2 regions of the Shewanella sp. 10B genome follow, and region 2 is predicted to be linked to the other one. Evidence: riboswitches for the same ligand, from Rfam matches in the RefSeq annotation. Region 2 holds a riboswitch; the other holds the start of a gene.
The links. Region 2 has a riboswitch for cobalamin ahead of M0415_RS12895 (ABC transporter ATP-binding protein). Riboswitches for the same ligand answer to the same signal wherever they lie in the genome.
Positions count from the first base shown of each region.

Region 1: another riboswitch for cobalamin. It lies ahead of M0415_RS13840 (TonB-dependent receptor); the one in region 2 lies ahead of M0415_RS12895 (ABC transporter ATP-binding protein).

Region 1 covers NZ_JAMDJO010000003.1:359,636-365,856, forward strand. Annotated here, with positions in the region: gene M0415_RS13835 (HDOD domain-containing protein) at 1-403, opposite strand, end outside; gene M0415_RS13840 (TonB-dependent receptor) at 685-2,646, opposite strand; cobalamin riboswitch at 2,756-2,985, opposite strand; gene M0415_RS13845 (hypothetical protein) at 3,111-3,779, opposite strand; gene M0415_RS13850 (RCC1 domain-containing protein) at 4,026-5,462, opposite strand; gene M0415_RS13855 (hypothetical protein) at 5,466-6,221, opposite strand, start outside.
Region 2 covers NZ_JAMDJO010000003.1:112,394-118,614, forward strand. Annotated here, with positions in the region: gene cobT (nicotinate-nucleotide--dimethylbenzimidazole phosphoribosyltransferase) at 1-744, opposite strand, end outside; gene M0415_RS12890 (FecCD family ABC transporter permease) at 907-2,055, opposite strand; gene M0415_RS12895 (ABC transporter ATP-binding protein) at 2,052-3,032, opposite strand; cobalamin riboswitch at 3,166-3,332, opposite strand; gene M0415_RS12900 (histidine phosphatase family protein) at 3,505-4,227, opposite strand; gene metH (methionine synthase) at 4,437-6,221, shown strand, end outside.

The sequences.
Region 1 (6,221 bases), 250 kb from region 2:
CGACTAAGCTGTCGACCGCATCGGTAGCAATATTTTCCGTGAGTTTCCAATAACCTTGCACTAATTTCTTATAGGGTTGGGGTAATTCATCGAGGCGCTCTTTCAAATAGAAGGTAAAGGCATAACGATAAATATTGACCTGGCCTAAACGGATCAGGGCGTCTTTTAAGGAACGAGATTTAGGATTTACGACGCCTGAAGCCTGCGCCGAATTACTGCGCATCAACATATGGGCAGCTAATGCGGGATCGCTCGAAATAATATCGATCACATTACGAATGTCGCCTTCGGCAAGGATCGCTTTTTTGAGTGGGATTAAGATCCCACGGCGACCGATCACTTGCTCTTCATTCGCTATGATGGCTCTCACTTGAGTAAAAACCTGTTGCTCAAGATCTGTCATAAGACATTTTACACCTGTTAATTTGCTATAAGATGATTCGAATACCGCTCACATCATACCCAAACTACAAAGAATTTCAGCCCTAAGTCGTAGAATAATTGTGACTATGCTTTAGATGCAGTGATCTACAGCACAAGCAACGACTTAGGCTATCTGAATATAGGGCGAACTTATAAAGAATACACCGAGAAAATGGATTTTTCTCTGCGTATAGCCAAACAACAGAAATAATAAGGCCAGACAGTGTCTGGCCTTATATAGATTAACGATTACTCTCAAGCTTAGAAGCGGTAACCCACAGTCAAGCGAATATCACGTCCGCGACCAGCGTAATAGCTATCACCCCAAATGCCACCGTAGTAACCCGAGCTAACATACTCTTTATCAAACAGGTTATCGATACGCAGGCTCGCTAACCAAGCGTCACGGGTATAGTTCAGAGCCAGATTACCTAAAACATAGCTAGATAATTTATCGCCTTCGTTAGCATTATCGCCTTCGATAAAACGATCACCCGTGTAAATCGCCTCGGCAAACACTTGGAAATGCTCGGCAAAATCCATGCTGACATAACCGCGTCCCGTATGCTCAGCCACCCAAGACAATTGCTTGCCATCATTCACCCCATCGGTAAATTCGGCATCAATATAGTTATATTCCAAGCCTAATGTGAGGGCTTGAGTGACCTGCCAATCCCAATCGGCACTCGCGCCATAGCGGCGTGAAGCATCGGCATTGACGTTGGCGCCTTGGAAGCTGCCACCAACAGGTTTTTCAGCACTTGGATCGAAGACGATTTCATCTTCTAAATCGAGGCGATATAGGCTGACGCGTAGGCTTTGGCTAGCGACAGTCCAATCCCAACCCGCCTCGTAGGAGCGGCCCGTCTGCGGCTTTAAGCCATACACATCTTTCGGGGTGTAAGCTTGCTCATCGACCTTAGCGAAGCGGAAGTTTTCATCGCCACGTAGATAGAATCTGTGCTCGGCGCTCGGACGGTAATTTAAACCGAACTCGAATGCGGTCGCATCTTCATCTAAATCGATGCCGTTTGGATACACATTGCCATCGACCAGATCGTCGGTCACTCGCGCATAACGTCCGCCCACCACATAGCTTAAGGTGTGGCTTAATGGCACTGTGGCTTGCAGGTAAGCACTCTGCATTTCCTGCACGTTGCTGCGCGCCATAGAGTCAAACTCGGCCTTACCGCGGCTGATATCCAAACCCGTGACTAGGTTTAGCTCACCTTGACGAGTGCTGTAGGTTGCGAGCGCTTTAGGACTAAACATCAGCAGCGAGCGAGTATTATGGCTACCCGCTCCCCAGTTTAATGAGCTCACTAAGGTATCGCTGTAATCCAGATCCGCCGCCAAGGCCCAGTTTTGGTTAAGCTGATGCTGATAACCGCTGCGCGCCGCCGTGGTCATCTCATGAACATATTCGCTGCTATTAGAAGACTGACGTGGGTTTTCTTTGAACTGTTCTACCGTCAACGAACCAGGATTCTCGCGGTCATCATCGTAATAGCTGGTTTCAACGAAGAAAGAATCTGTGGCGGTTTTATATTGAATACGGCCAAGGATAGAACCCGTTTCATTGGCATTATGCTTACGATAGTTATCGCCTTGGTTGTAGCTACCAGTCAGGAAATAATGCCAATCTTTATTGATGGCGCCCGATACATCGCCGCGACCTTCGTAGGTATTAAAGCTGCCGCCGGATAATTGCACGCTGCCGCCCGTATTCTCAGGCGATTTAGTTACAATGTTGATCACCCCGCCTACCGCTTGGTCGCCATAGAGCACGCCCGCACTGCCAGATAAAATTTCAACCCGCTCAATTAAATTGAGTGGAATCGCATTCAGGCTAGGCGCGGCGATATCGATATTATTTAAGCGGCGACCATCGAGCAAAATCAAGGTGTTGTTAACCGCAGAGCTCGCGCTAAAGCCACGCATCGCGAAACTAGTACCAATGTTATTGTCGGATAGCTGAATACCGCTTTGACCACGTAAGACTTCGGTCAAGCTGGTTGCGCCACTCTGCTCAATCGCAGCGGCATCAATCACATTCACATTGGCGGCAATATTTAAGGGGGTCTTGTCTGAACGGCCAATGACGACAATATGCTCATCGACTTTGGCGACGCTGGCATCATCGGCCGCCACGGCGGGGGCGATAACAGAAAAGCTGCAAAGGCTGCCGATCAGCAGCGCGATTTTAGTTGGATGTGTTCCCATTTTACCTTTAACTCCTGCAAGGAAAACGGGGCATTGGCGCCACGATACCGTTGATTCAGTAACAAATACTGACAGTCACTATCGCATTTTGAGATCTGCCCACCGAAATCTCAAAAACACCTTTAGGGCCGGTCTCCGGACTTAGGCTATGTTTTTCTCAACGAGAGATAAACGCGAAACTGACCTTTGCACACTCGATTCTCTGGCTCATCTTGAGCTACCTAGCGAATGCGGTCGTCTCTCACCTTTTACCGTTGCGGGGGCAGTGCCAGAATTTCACTGGCTTCCCGATTATCTCGCGACGAATACGTCGCAAGCACCACAGAAGGTTGACTAAAAATGAGGTTCATAGGGCGAAAACCAGTTAACGCCCAACAAGGCTCGTGGCATATCAAGCCTGAGCGCGCGCATTATAGACGTCTATACGGATGAAAGTCCACGATCATCCGTCTATCGACTGACAACTACTTTAAGGAAAAGGGCGCTAAGGCAGAGATAAAGTCGGCACTGTTGGCCGCTTGCAGAGGAGGTTTATCGGCAGAAAACACCTCACCACGCATCGATTTATGCAGCAAATACAAATCCTTGTCGCCACTCACTACAGTGTAATAACCAATTTCGCCCTGGGGATGAGAGGTAAAGGCCGTTGGATTAAATTGAGTCGCGCCATGGACATTCGGCATAGTGGTACAACCAAGAATGGCTTGAAATCCGTCGTGACCGTCCACTTGGGTATCCCCCAACTTTTGATAAACCACTTCACCGTCACAGGAGGCTTGGTAAGTCTCGGCCATCGCATCTAAAAACTGCTCGGGGCTGACGCTTTCGGCCATATCCTTAAAGCCTTGCACACAAAACAGCGCACTCCATTGATTGAGCGCCTCCTGCTCCGGCACAAACTCCGCCATAAACATGCCAGCACGTTCTTCATGATAGGCTTTGCGCCACCCCTCTGGCAGGTTAAATCCTAATTGCTGGCTAAAGACGGGGAGCACATGGGAATGGGAAGCACTGCTCTCATGGCGAGGCATATCCAATTTCGCCTCGACGGATTCAGAACCGATTAGGCTGCACAGCATCAATACGCTCGCGCCCTGCCATAACCTCATCTGCATATGGGGTATACATTTCATTATTATCATCCTTGTATCGCATTGTTATGGGTTAATACGACATATGAAATTGCATAGAAAACATCCAGCATTCTAGCGAAGATGTAAATAAGATAACAGTTAAAAAGCGAAACAAAATGATACTTATACAGTCATAACAACTGTAAAATGGCAAATAGCCGCCAAAGATAGGGGCTGTGAGGGATTAAAAAAGCTGGTGAATGAACCTTCACCAGCTGAGGTATGCCCTACATGCCCAACAATGAGTTAGTCAAAAGACCAATTGATTTTCCGCTGCGGCCTTGCCTGACTCAAAATCGCCTGCCGTTGCTCCGGGGTCTCACATTGGGCGGCGGGATTAGATTCCAGCGGCTTAACCACCAAGGAGTCGGCAGGTTGTATCGGCGATTTATCAAACATCCCGAGATTCATCGACCAAGAGACCCATTCTCCTTTTTCACTGATCCCCACAAAACCATCATTTGCCTGCGCTAACCAAGTGAGGCGCGGAATGCGTTCAATCAGTTGCTCGACATTTTTAAGGTTTGCCCGATAACCGACGGGGACCACTTTGCCGTCGGGACGCGTAAAGGCAAAGGAGGACTTGCCTAGCGTAATTTTGCTGCCCTGCTGCCAATATTTGTCGAGGATCTCCTGAGCCTGATGAAAGCCAAACAGATAGGCGTAATCCGTATCGTCGGCGAGAATTTGCGGCGTGGCGTTGTCACGCAGTAGCAAGAATCCCGGGCCAACGCTGATAATCTCCTTCACGCCTGTGATATCGGTTTTCTTGATCCAATCGACGCCACAGTTAGTCCCATCACCCCAGAAATGCGCGTCACCCGTTGGACTTAACACCGCAAATGCGCAACTGTTTGCCGTGAGACTCGCTACATCCTTAAGCGCGCTGCGGATAGGATAAGCATCACTGCGCCAGCCCCAACTCACCACTGAGCCATCTTTTTTTAAGGCGGCATAGGTATTTTGAAAATATTCGATATGTTTGATATCCGTGAGCTGCGACTGCAACTTTTTCATATTGGTCGAACTTTCAACCTCCCCCCAAACTACGGCGCTGGCGTCTTTTTTCAGGGCAATAAAACTGCGCCCTTTAGCAAAGATATCGACCACATCGACTAACTCATCCTGCACCTGCAAACTATTGCCGCCGTAAGGCCCGTAGCCCCAAGTATGCACCTTACCATTGGCGTCGAGGGCGGCTACTGCCTCTCGGTTGGCGAATAGCTTAGTGATATTGGTCATGCGCGCTTGCAATACCTTGTCCAGACTCAACTTGCCCGCATTACCCCAATACACCACAGTGCCATCTTGGCGCAGTGCGGCAAACCCATCTTTAACTGGGACAATTTGCTTCACTTGCTTAAGTTGTTCTGTCACCTCACGGCTATCGCCACCGGCAAAACTATCGCCCCAAGTGATCACCTCACCAGACTTGGTTAATGCAGCGAAGGCCGTGCTGTTGGTCACCACAGTCTCAACTGCGGGTAAATCGCAGGGAATATGGCGATAATTCGGATTTGCCTCTTCCTTAAACTGGATAAGCTTGCCGTTATCAAATTGCAGCAAGGATTCCTTTTCATTTTCGACTACGGCGACGGGCTTAGGTTGGCTACAGGCGGTTAATTGTAACGCCACTAAGGCGGCCACCAATGCCAAGGGGCGTGATATAGGATAAGACTGCATTACTTATTTCCCTGTATTTGCTGAAATTTTGGTTGCTGATACTTTGGTTACTGAAAACGCGGGTTGCTGATTGGGTTGTGCTAATTTGCCTGATATCGACTCGAGTAGCGGCTTGAGTTCGTATTCAAAACCCTGAGTCGTATTTAAACGGGTTAAGAGCACTTGAATTTGTTTATCCAGTGTCTGCGCACAGTCTTGGCTGAGCGCGTCAAATGGCATTGCCTGTTTTAAGGCTGTTAAGATCAACCGTTGAACTGGGCCGATAGCCTGCCCCACTTGGCGGTTCAGTGTGGTATTGTCGAGCACTAATGTTACTAAGTAGAGTAAATAATCGAGGTGCACAGTAAAATCGACGTGGCATTGCTTTTCATCCGCCAAGCCGAATTTGAGCGCTTTGGCCTCACACAGCGCCTTCAATACCGCTAACTTTTCTGCGGTTAATTCCAACGCAAAGGGCAACTGCTTAGTGCGCGTCATCAGCACAAAGCTGACTAAGGTTTTAGCCGACAGCGTCTGTTTACTACGGGCGAGCATCGCCAGCGCTAAGTCGTGAAATCCTAATGAACTCAAGCGATAAAAGCTTATCATCGCAATAGATTCATCTACGGATTCCAGCTTTTTTTTGCTCGGTAAAGTTTGCATTTGTTCGAATAAATCCACGAAACGCGGATAGTGTTCAGGGCAATGACCTATATGCTCAGCAGCTTCCCAGACCAAGATATTCGCGGCAGGATGCTGGCGATAGGTTTCGAGCAAACA
Region 2 (6,221 bases):
CCCCGTCATCTGCACAATTTCAAAGCCGCCCAAACAGGCCAGCACTTGCCGAGGCCCTGTCATCGCACTCTGGTGTAACAACAGCGCGAGTTCGATAAGCATCTGTTTACGCTCTAGGGTCTCGCTATTGATCCCCGTACCACGGCCAACACAGTCGGCTACATCGAGTTGCATAATGGCCGCCATAATCGCCGCCGCTGACGAAGTATTGCCTATGCCCATCTCACCAAAGGCGACCAAGTTACAGCCCGCCTGATGGTGACGCTCGATTAACGCCTGCGCCATGGCAAAGCCCTTATCCACGCAAGCTAACGTCATGGCTGGCTCTAGGTGAATCGCTGCCGTTCCCGCGCCAAGGCGTTGGTCGATAATGCCTTCGGCATCTTCAACTGGGGTTAAAATACCGCAATCAATCACTTCGAGATTGAAGCCTAACTGACGACAAAACACATTGATGGCCGCGCCGCCATGGGCAAAGTTTTGCACCATCTGCCGCGTGACTTCGCTCGGGGCAATCGACACCCCTTCGGCAGCAATCCCATGATCTCCGGCAAACACCAACATGGTAGGGTTAACTATCTGTAATTGCTGCGGCCCTTGAATGCGGGCAATTTGCAACGCTAAGGACTCTAACTGCCCCAGAGCGCCGGGCGGCTTAGTCTTAAGATCGATCTTTTGCTGGATGAGTTGATCCTGCGCTTTACTCACAGGCTCGATTTGAAATAACGGGACAGATTGAGGCATTCACACTCCAGTGGCAATGTCGAATCCAATGATAGATCCGCTGCTAATAACTCATTTGCGAGTACGTTCGCTAACACATTCTAGAACAACAACTACGAAGCATCCTGCTGCAATTTGCCATACGCACTTAGTACTAAATTTCGGCAATCCATAAGACCCATGCTAATTCGATAGCTTGCGCCGACGCAAAATCAGCAAAAAGAAGAAGCTACCAATCGCAGCGGTAATAATCCCCACGGGTAATTCCTGATTGCCAAGCAAACATCGGGCGAGTACATCAATCCACACCATAAACAGCCCGCCCACCAGCGCCGTCAGTAAGATGGGCTGACGACCGGGGAATAACAAACGAACTGTGTGCGGGATCATCAAGCCGACAAAGCCAATGCCGCCACAGGTCGCCACTAAAATCGCGGTGATAAACGAACAGAGCAGCAACATATTGAGGCGCAGCTTAGGCACATTCACCCCTAAGGTGTGGGCCGTTTCATCCCCGGCTTGCAGGGCCATGATTTGGCGTTTCCAACCTAGGATAATAAAAAAGCTTAGTAGCACCACTAAAGACGGCAGCACCAGCAGCGACCAACTGGCCTTAGCAAAACTGCCAAGGCTCCAAAATAACACCGATGCGGTAGCCTGCGGGCTGGCAAAGTACAGTAATAAACTGGTTAAGGCGCTAAACATAAAGGAAGTGGCCACCCCAGAGAGCAACATGCGTTCTACTTGGCTCTTAAGGCCTAACCCAGCTAACGCCAGCACGATTAGCACCGACAGACTGGCACCAATAAAGGCGCCGAAGGGTAAGCTAAACCATAACAAGCCAGCAAAAGTCCCTGTACCGCTAAAAATCCCCGAATTGGCGATCGTGCCCGCATTGCCAAACAGGCCAGAACCAGTGAACAGCGTCAGCATGACCACGGCGCCGAAGGAGGCGCCAGAGCTAATGCCGAATAGATAAGGATCGGCAAGGGGGTTACGGGTCACGGTTTGCAGCACGCTGCCCGCCAAGGACAGCCCCGCCCCCGCCACAAAGGCGAGTATAATCCGTGGCAGTCGCAGCTCCATCACAATCCGCTCTGTCATGCTGCTGGTACTCACGGCCTCATCGGCCATAAACAAGTGACTGAGTTTATTGATAAACACCTGCAACACATCTAAAAAGCTAATATTGGCCGCACCAAAACTCGCGGCGGCGATGGGGGTAAGCAGGGCAAAACCCGCCAAGCCTAAGATGAGCCATTGCTGGCGCGTGAGCGGCGTAAAAATATGGCTAAAAAAATTCATGGTCACCAGTTTAAGTGTGTCTATCATGGCGTGTTCTCGACGCTCTCATTTTGCAATGCAGCTCTTTGTAAGACCTCGCTTGGCGCGCCGGGGTTATGACAGGCGCAAGCCTCTGATGCTCTAGCTTGAGCCGAAGCTGCGTGGGAGTCACTCGCCGCGTCCACTGCATCGATCTTGGGCTTTTGATAACCATAAAAGTAATTAATCAAGGGGTTACCATGCTGGGGATGGGGCGTCACTTGGGCACATACCCCAAAGACTTCGGCGATACGTTCCTCGGTTAGAACCTGAGCTGGCGTGCCCATGGCACTCACCTGCCCCTTATCGAGCAGCAGTAAGTGGTCGCACAGGGCGCTGGCTAAATTCAAGTCGTGAATCGAGGCGATTACGCTGATCCCAAGGCTACGCACTAGCTCTAAGATTTGAATTTGATAGCGGATATCGAGGTGGTTTGTCGGCTCATCTAAAATCAACAATTGCGGCTGCTGCACTATGGCGCGGGCGATCAGGGCGCGTTGCTTCTCACCGCCCGATAAACGATCGTATTGTTGATGCACTTTATGACTGAGGCCTACCTTTTCCAGCGCCTTAGCAATTTTTTCACCGTCGCCGCTGGAGTTGGTATCAAACATCCCCTTATGCGGCGTGAGTCCCATGGCAACCAATTGCTCTGTGGTCATGTCGAAGTATTGCGGCGTATCCTGCTGCACCACCGCCACTTTACAGGCAAACGCCTTGGGCGACAGCTCGCTAATATCCTGCGAAAACAAACTGATATGACCTTTAGCAGGGCGAATAAAGCGGTATAAACAGCGCAGCAAACTGGATTTACCCGCGCCGTTGGGGCCAATCAGCCCGAGCATTTCCCCCTGCGGCAGGGCAAAGCTTATCTCCGAGAGAATGGTTTTTCCCTCAATCGCCCAGCTCAATTGGCTGACCTTAAGTGCCATATTGGCGGAAGTCGCAGCGGGCGCTATGGGCGCAAGGCTCGATGTGGAATGCATCACTAACGATTGCTCCCACATGGATATTGATTGGTGTTATCTGTGCCTGCTGCCACTTGGGCCAACAAGGCGAAACTCATTAATGTCATCTTCTGCTCCCTCGAGTTACCCGCTCGAGAACTAAGGCTGCACGCAGCGAAAACAGAAATAGGCAGGTATCCTGACTCGTAGGGGAAGACACAATGTTCTTCGACTACTCACAGTTGCGGGTACAGTTCGGGCTACTGACGGGCAGCTCCCCGATTCCCTATTATGTTTGGGTTATCCGGCGCGCTTCAACACTGTTGCCTTTAAGCAATAGCACTCAATCGCACAAAATTCCCAACACCTATTTCTGCGACCTTTGGGCTTAACGTACAGGGTTCGTTATCTGGCTCAAATGTCAGGGAAAAGCATTATCCTATATCTTGCCCATTAGGCAATGCTGTTTAAATCAGAAAATTTTCATCATCCGATGACTGATGCTTTTAAGCTACTCACAGTGGCCCGATGGCCAGTCTAAACGCCAGTATCTTTTACCTTGCTCATCCTCGAGCACATTAATAGTCACCACCGCCGCCACGGGTAAGGCGAGCTGACTGTAAAAACCTAAGGTTTTCACCGCCCCCAGCGCTTTTGACATCAAGTGGCGAATAACCCCGCCGTGGGTCACTACCCAGATATTGGCTGCAGGTGCACTGGCATTAAACTCCCCATGGGCCTGTTCATCATCCATCGCCAGCAGGGCAAACTCTTTATCAAGGATTTGTGCTATCGCGCCATCGATGCGGGCCTCGAAACTTGCCATGGCTTCACCATTGGGCGGCGTCACCTCCCAGGGATTCTGCCAATAGGCCGCCATCCGCTCGCCGTCGTGTTGATATAAGTCATCGAGCAGACAGCCATCCCAATCGCCAAAGGCTATTTCCTGTAACTCCTCCAGCAGGTTGACCTTGAGCGGCAAAGGCGCGGGCGCATCTAAACTCACGCCCACGGACGCACTCGAATGCAGCTCAGCCGCAAAGACCTTAGCAAACTCGGCGCAGCGCCTTGAGGTCGAGCTATAAATGCCATGGCACACAGTCGCCTGCGCCGCCACCGCCGCCGACATCTGCCGCCAACCCTTGTCGCTCAGTGGCACATCGACTCGACCCCGCAAAATCGCCCCGCCCTCGCATTCTCCATGGCGTAACAGTAATAACCTGAGCTGCTTCATCTAATCTTTCCTTTTAGCGTTTTTATCTGCCTTATCTCGCCTATGCTATACCAACTTTAGCCTTGCCCTGACAATCCGATGTCGCGTATTATGGACGTCTATACGTATAAATGTCCAAAACATAACGAACGACATTCAATAATAAAATGCAATTTGTCACCCGATTGCGTACTTTGGACTCAACTTAGCTGTAGTAAAGGTAATCATTTATGGCGATATTTCTCCATCGAGCCAGCCAAACACTGGCAGACATTCGCAAGCAGTTGTCAAAGCGCATTCTGATTTTAGACGGCGCCATGGGCACTATGATCCAAGGCTACAAGCTTGAGGAAGAGGATTACCGTGGCGAGCGCTTCAAGGATTGGCATACCGACGTTAAGGGCAATAACGATCTTTTAGTACTCACGCAGCCACACATCATCAAACAAATTCACATCGACTACCTAAAAGCTGGTGCCGATATTATTGAAACCAACACCTTCAACGCCACTACTATCGCCATGGCCGACTACGATATGCAGTCGCTGTCCGCCGAGATTAACCGCGAAGGTGCGCGCCTCGCCCGTGAGGCCTGTGATGAAATCGAGCAGGCCACGGGTAAGCCACGTTATGTCGCCGGTGTGTTAGGGCCCACTAACCGTACCTGCTCTATCAGCCCCGATGTTAACGATCCTGGTTTTCGCAATATCCACTTTGATGAGTTAGTGACCGCTTACTGCGAATCGACCCGCGCCTTAATTGAGGGCGGCGCCGATATCATTATGGTCGAGACCATCTTCGATACCTTAAATGCTAAGGCCGCCTTATTTGCCATCGAAACCGTGTTCGATGAACTCTTTGGGCCAAATTCACCCGCGCGTTTGCCGGTTATGATCTCAGGCACTATTACCGATGCCTCGGGCCGAACCCTGACCGGACAAACCACCGAAGCCTTTTATAACTCCCTTCGCCATATCAAGCCCTTATCCATCGGCCTTAACTGCGCCCTCGGCCCTAAGGAGCTGCGCCCCTACGTCGAAGAACTGTCGCGCATCGCCGAGTGTTATGTCTCGGCGCACCCTAACGCGGGTCTGCCAAACGAGTTTGGCGGTTACGATGAAACCCCAGAAGATATGGCGAGCGTTATCCAAGAATGGGCCCGTGAAGGCATGCTCAACATTATCGGCGGCTGCTGTGGTAGCACGCCCGAGCATATTAAGGTTATTCGCGAAGCCGTAGAACCGTTTGCGCCACGGGTACTGCCCGAGATCCCCGTCGCCTGCCGTCTCTCTGGTTTGGAACCGCTCACTATCGACGCCCAAACCCTGTTTGTGAACGTGGGTGAACGTACCAACGTCACTGGCTCGGCCAAGTTTTTAAAACTGATCAAAGAAGGTAAGTTCGAGCAGGCGCTTGATGTTGCCCGTGAACAGGTAGAAAGCGGCGCGCAGATCATCGACATCAACATGGACGAAGGCATGCTCGATGGCGTCGAGGTAATGCATAAGTTCTTAAATCTTATCGCCTCTGAGCCGGATATCAGCCGTGTGCCGATTATGATCGACTCCTCAAAGTGGGAGGTGATTGAAGCGGGCCTCAAATGTATTCAAGGCAAGGGAATCGTCAACTCTATCTCCTTGAAGGAAGGCGAAGAGAAGTTTATCGAGCAGGCAACCCTAGTGAAACGCTACGGCGCCGCGGCGATTATTATGGCGTTCGACGAGCAAGGTCAGGCCGACACTAAGGCGCGCAAAGTCGAGATCTGTACCCGCGCGTATCGCGTGCTGGTCGATAAGGTCGGCTTTCCGCCCGAAGACATTATCTTCGACCCTAATATCTTCGCCATTGCCACGGGTATCGATGAGCACGATAACTATGCCGTCGATTTTATTGAAGCCATTAAAGAGATTAAGGCCACCCTGCCCCACGCGATGATTTCGGGCGGTGTGTCGAACGTGTCGTTCTCCTTCCGCGGTAACAACCCAGTGCGTGAGGCGATTCATGCGGTATTCCTA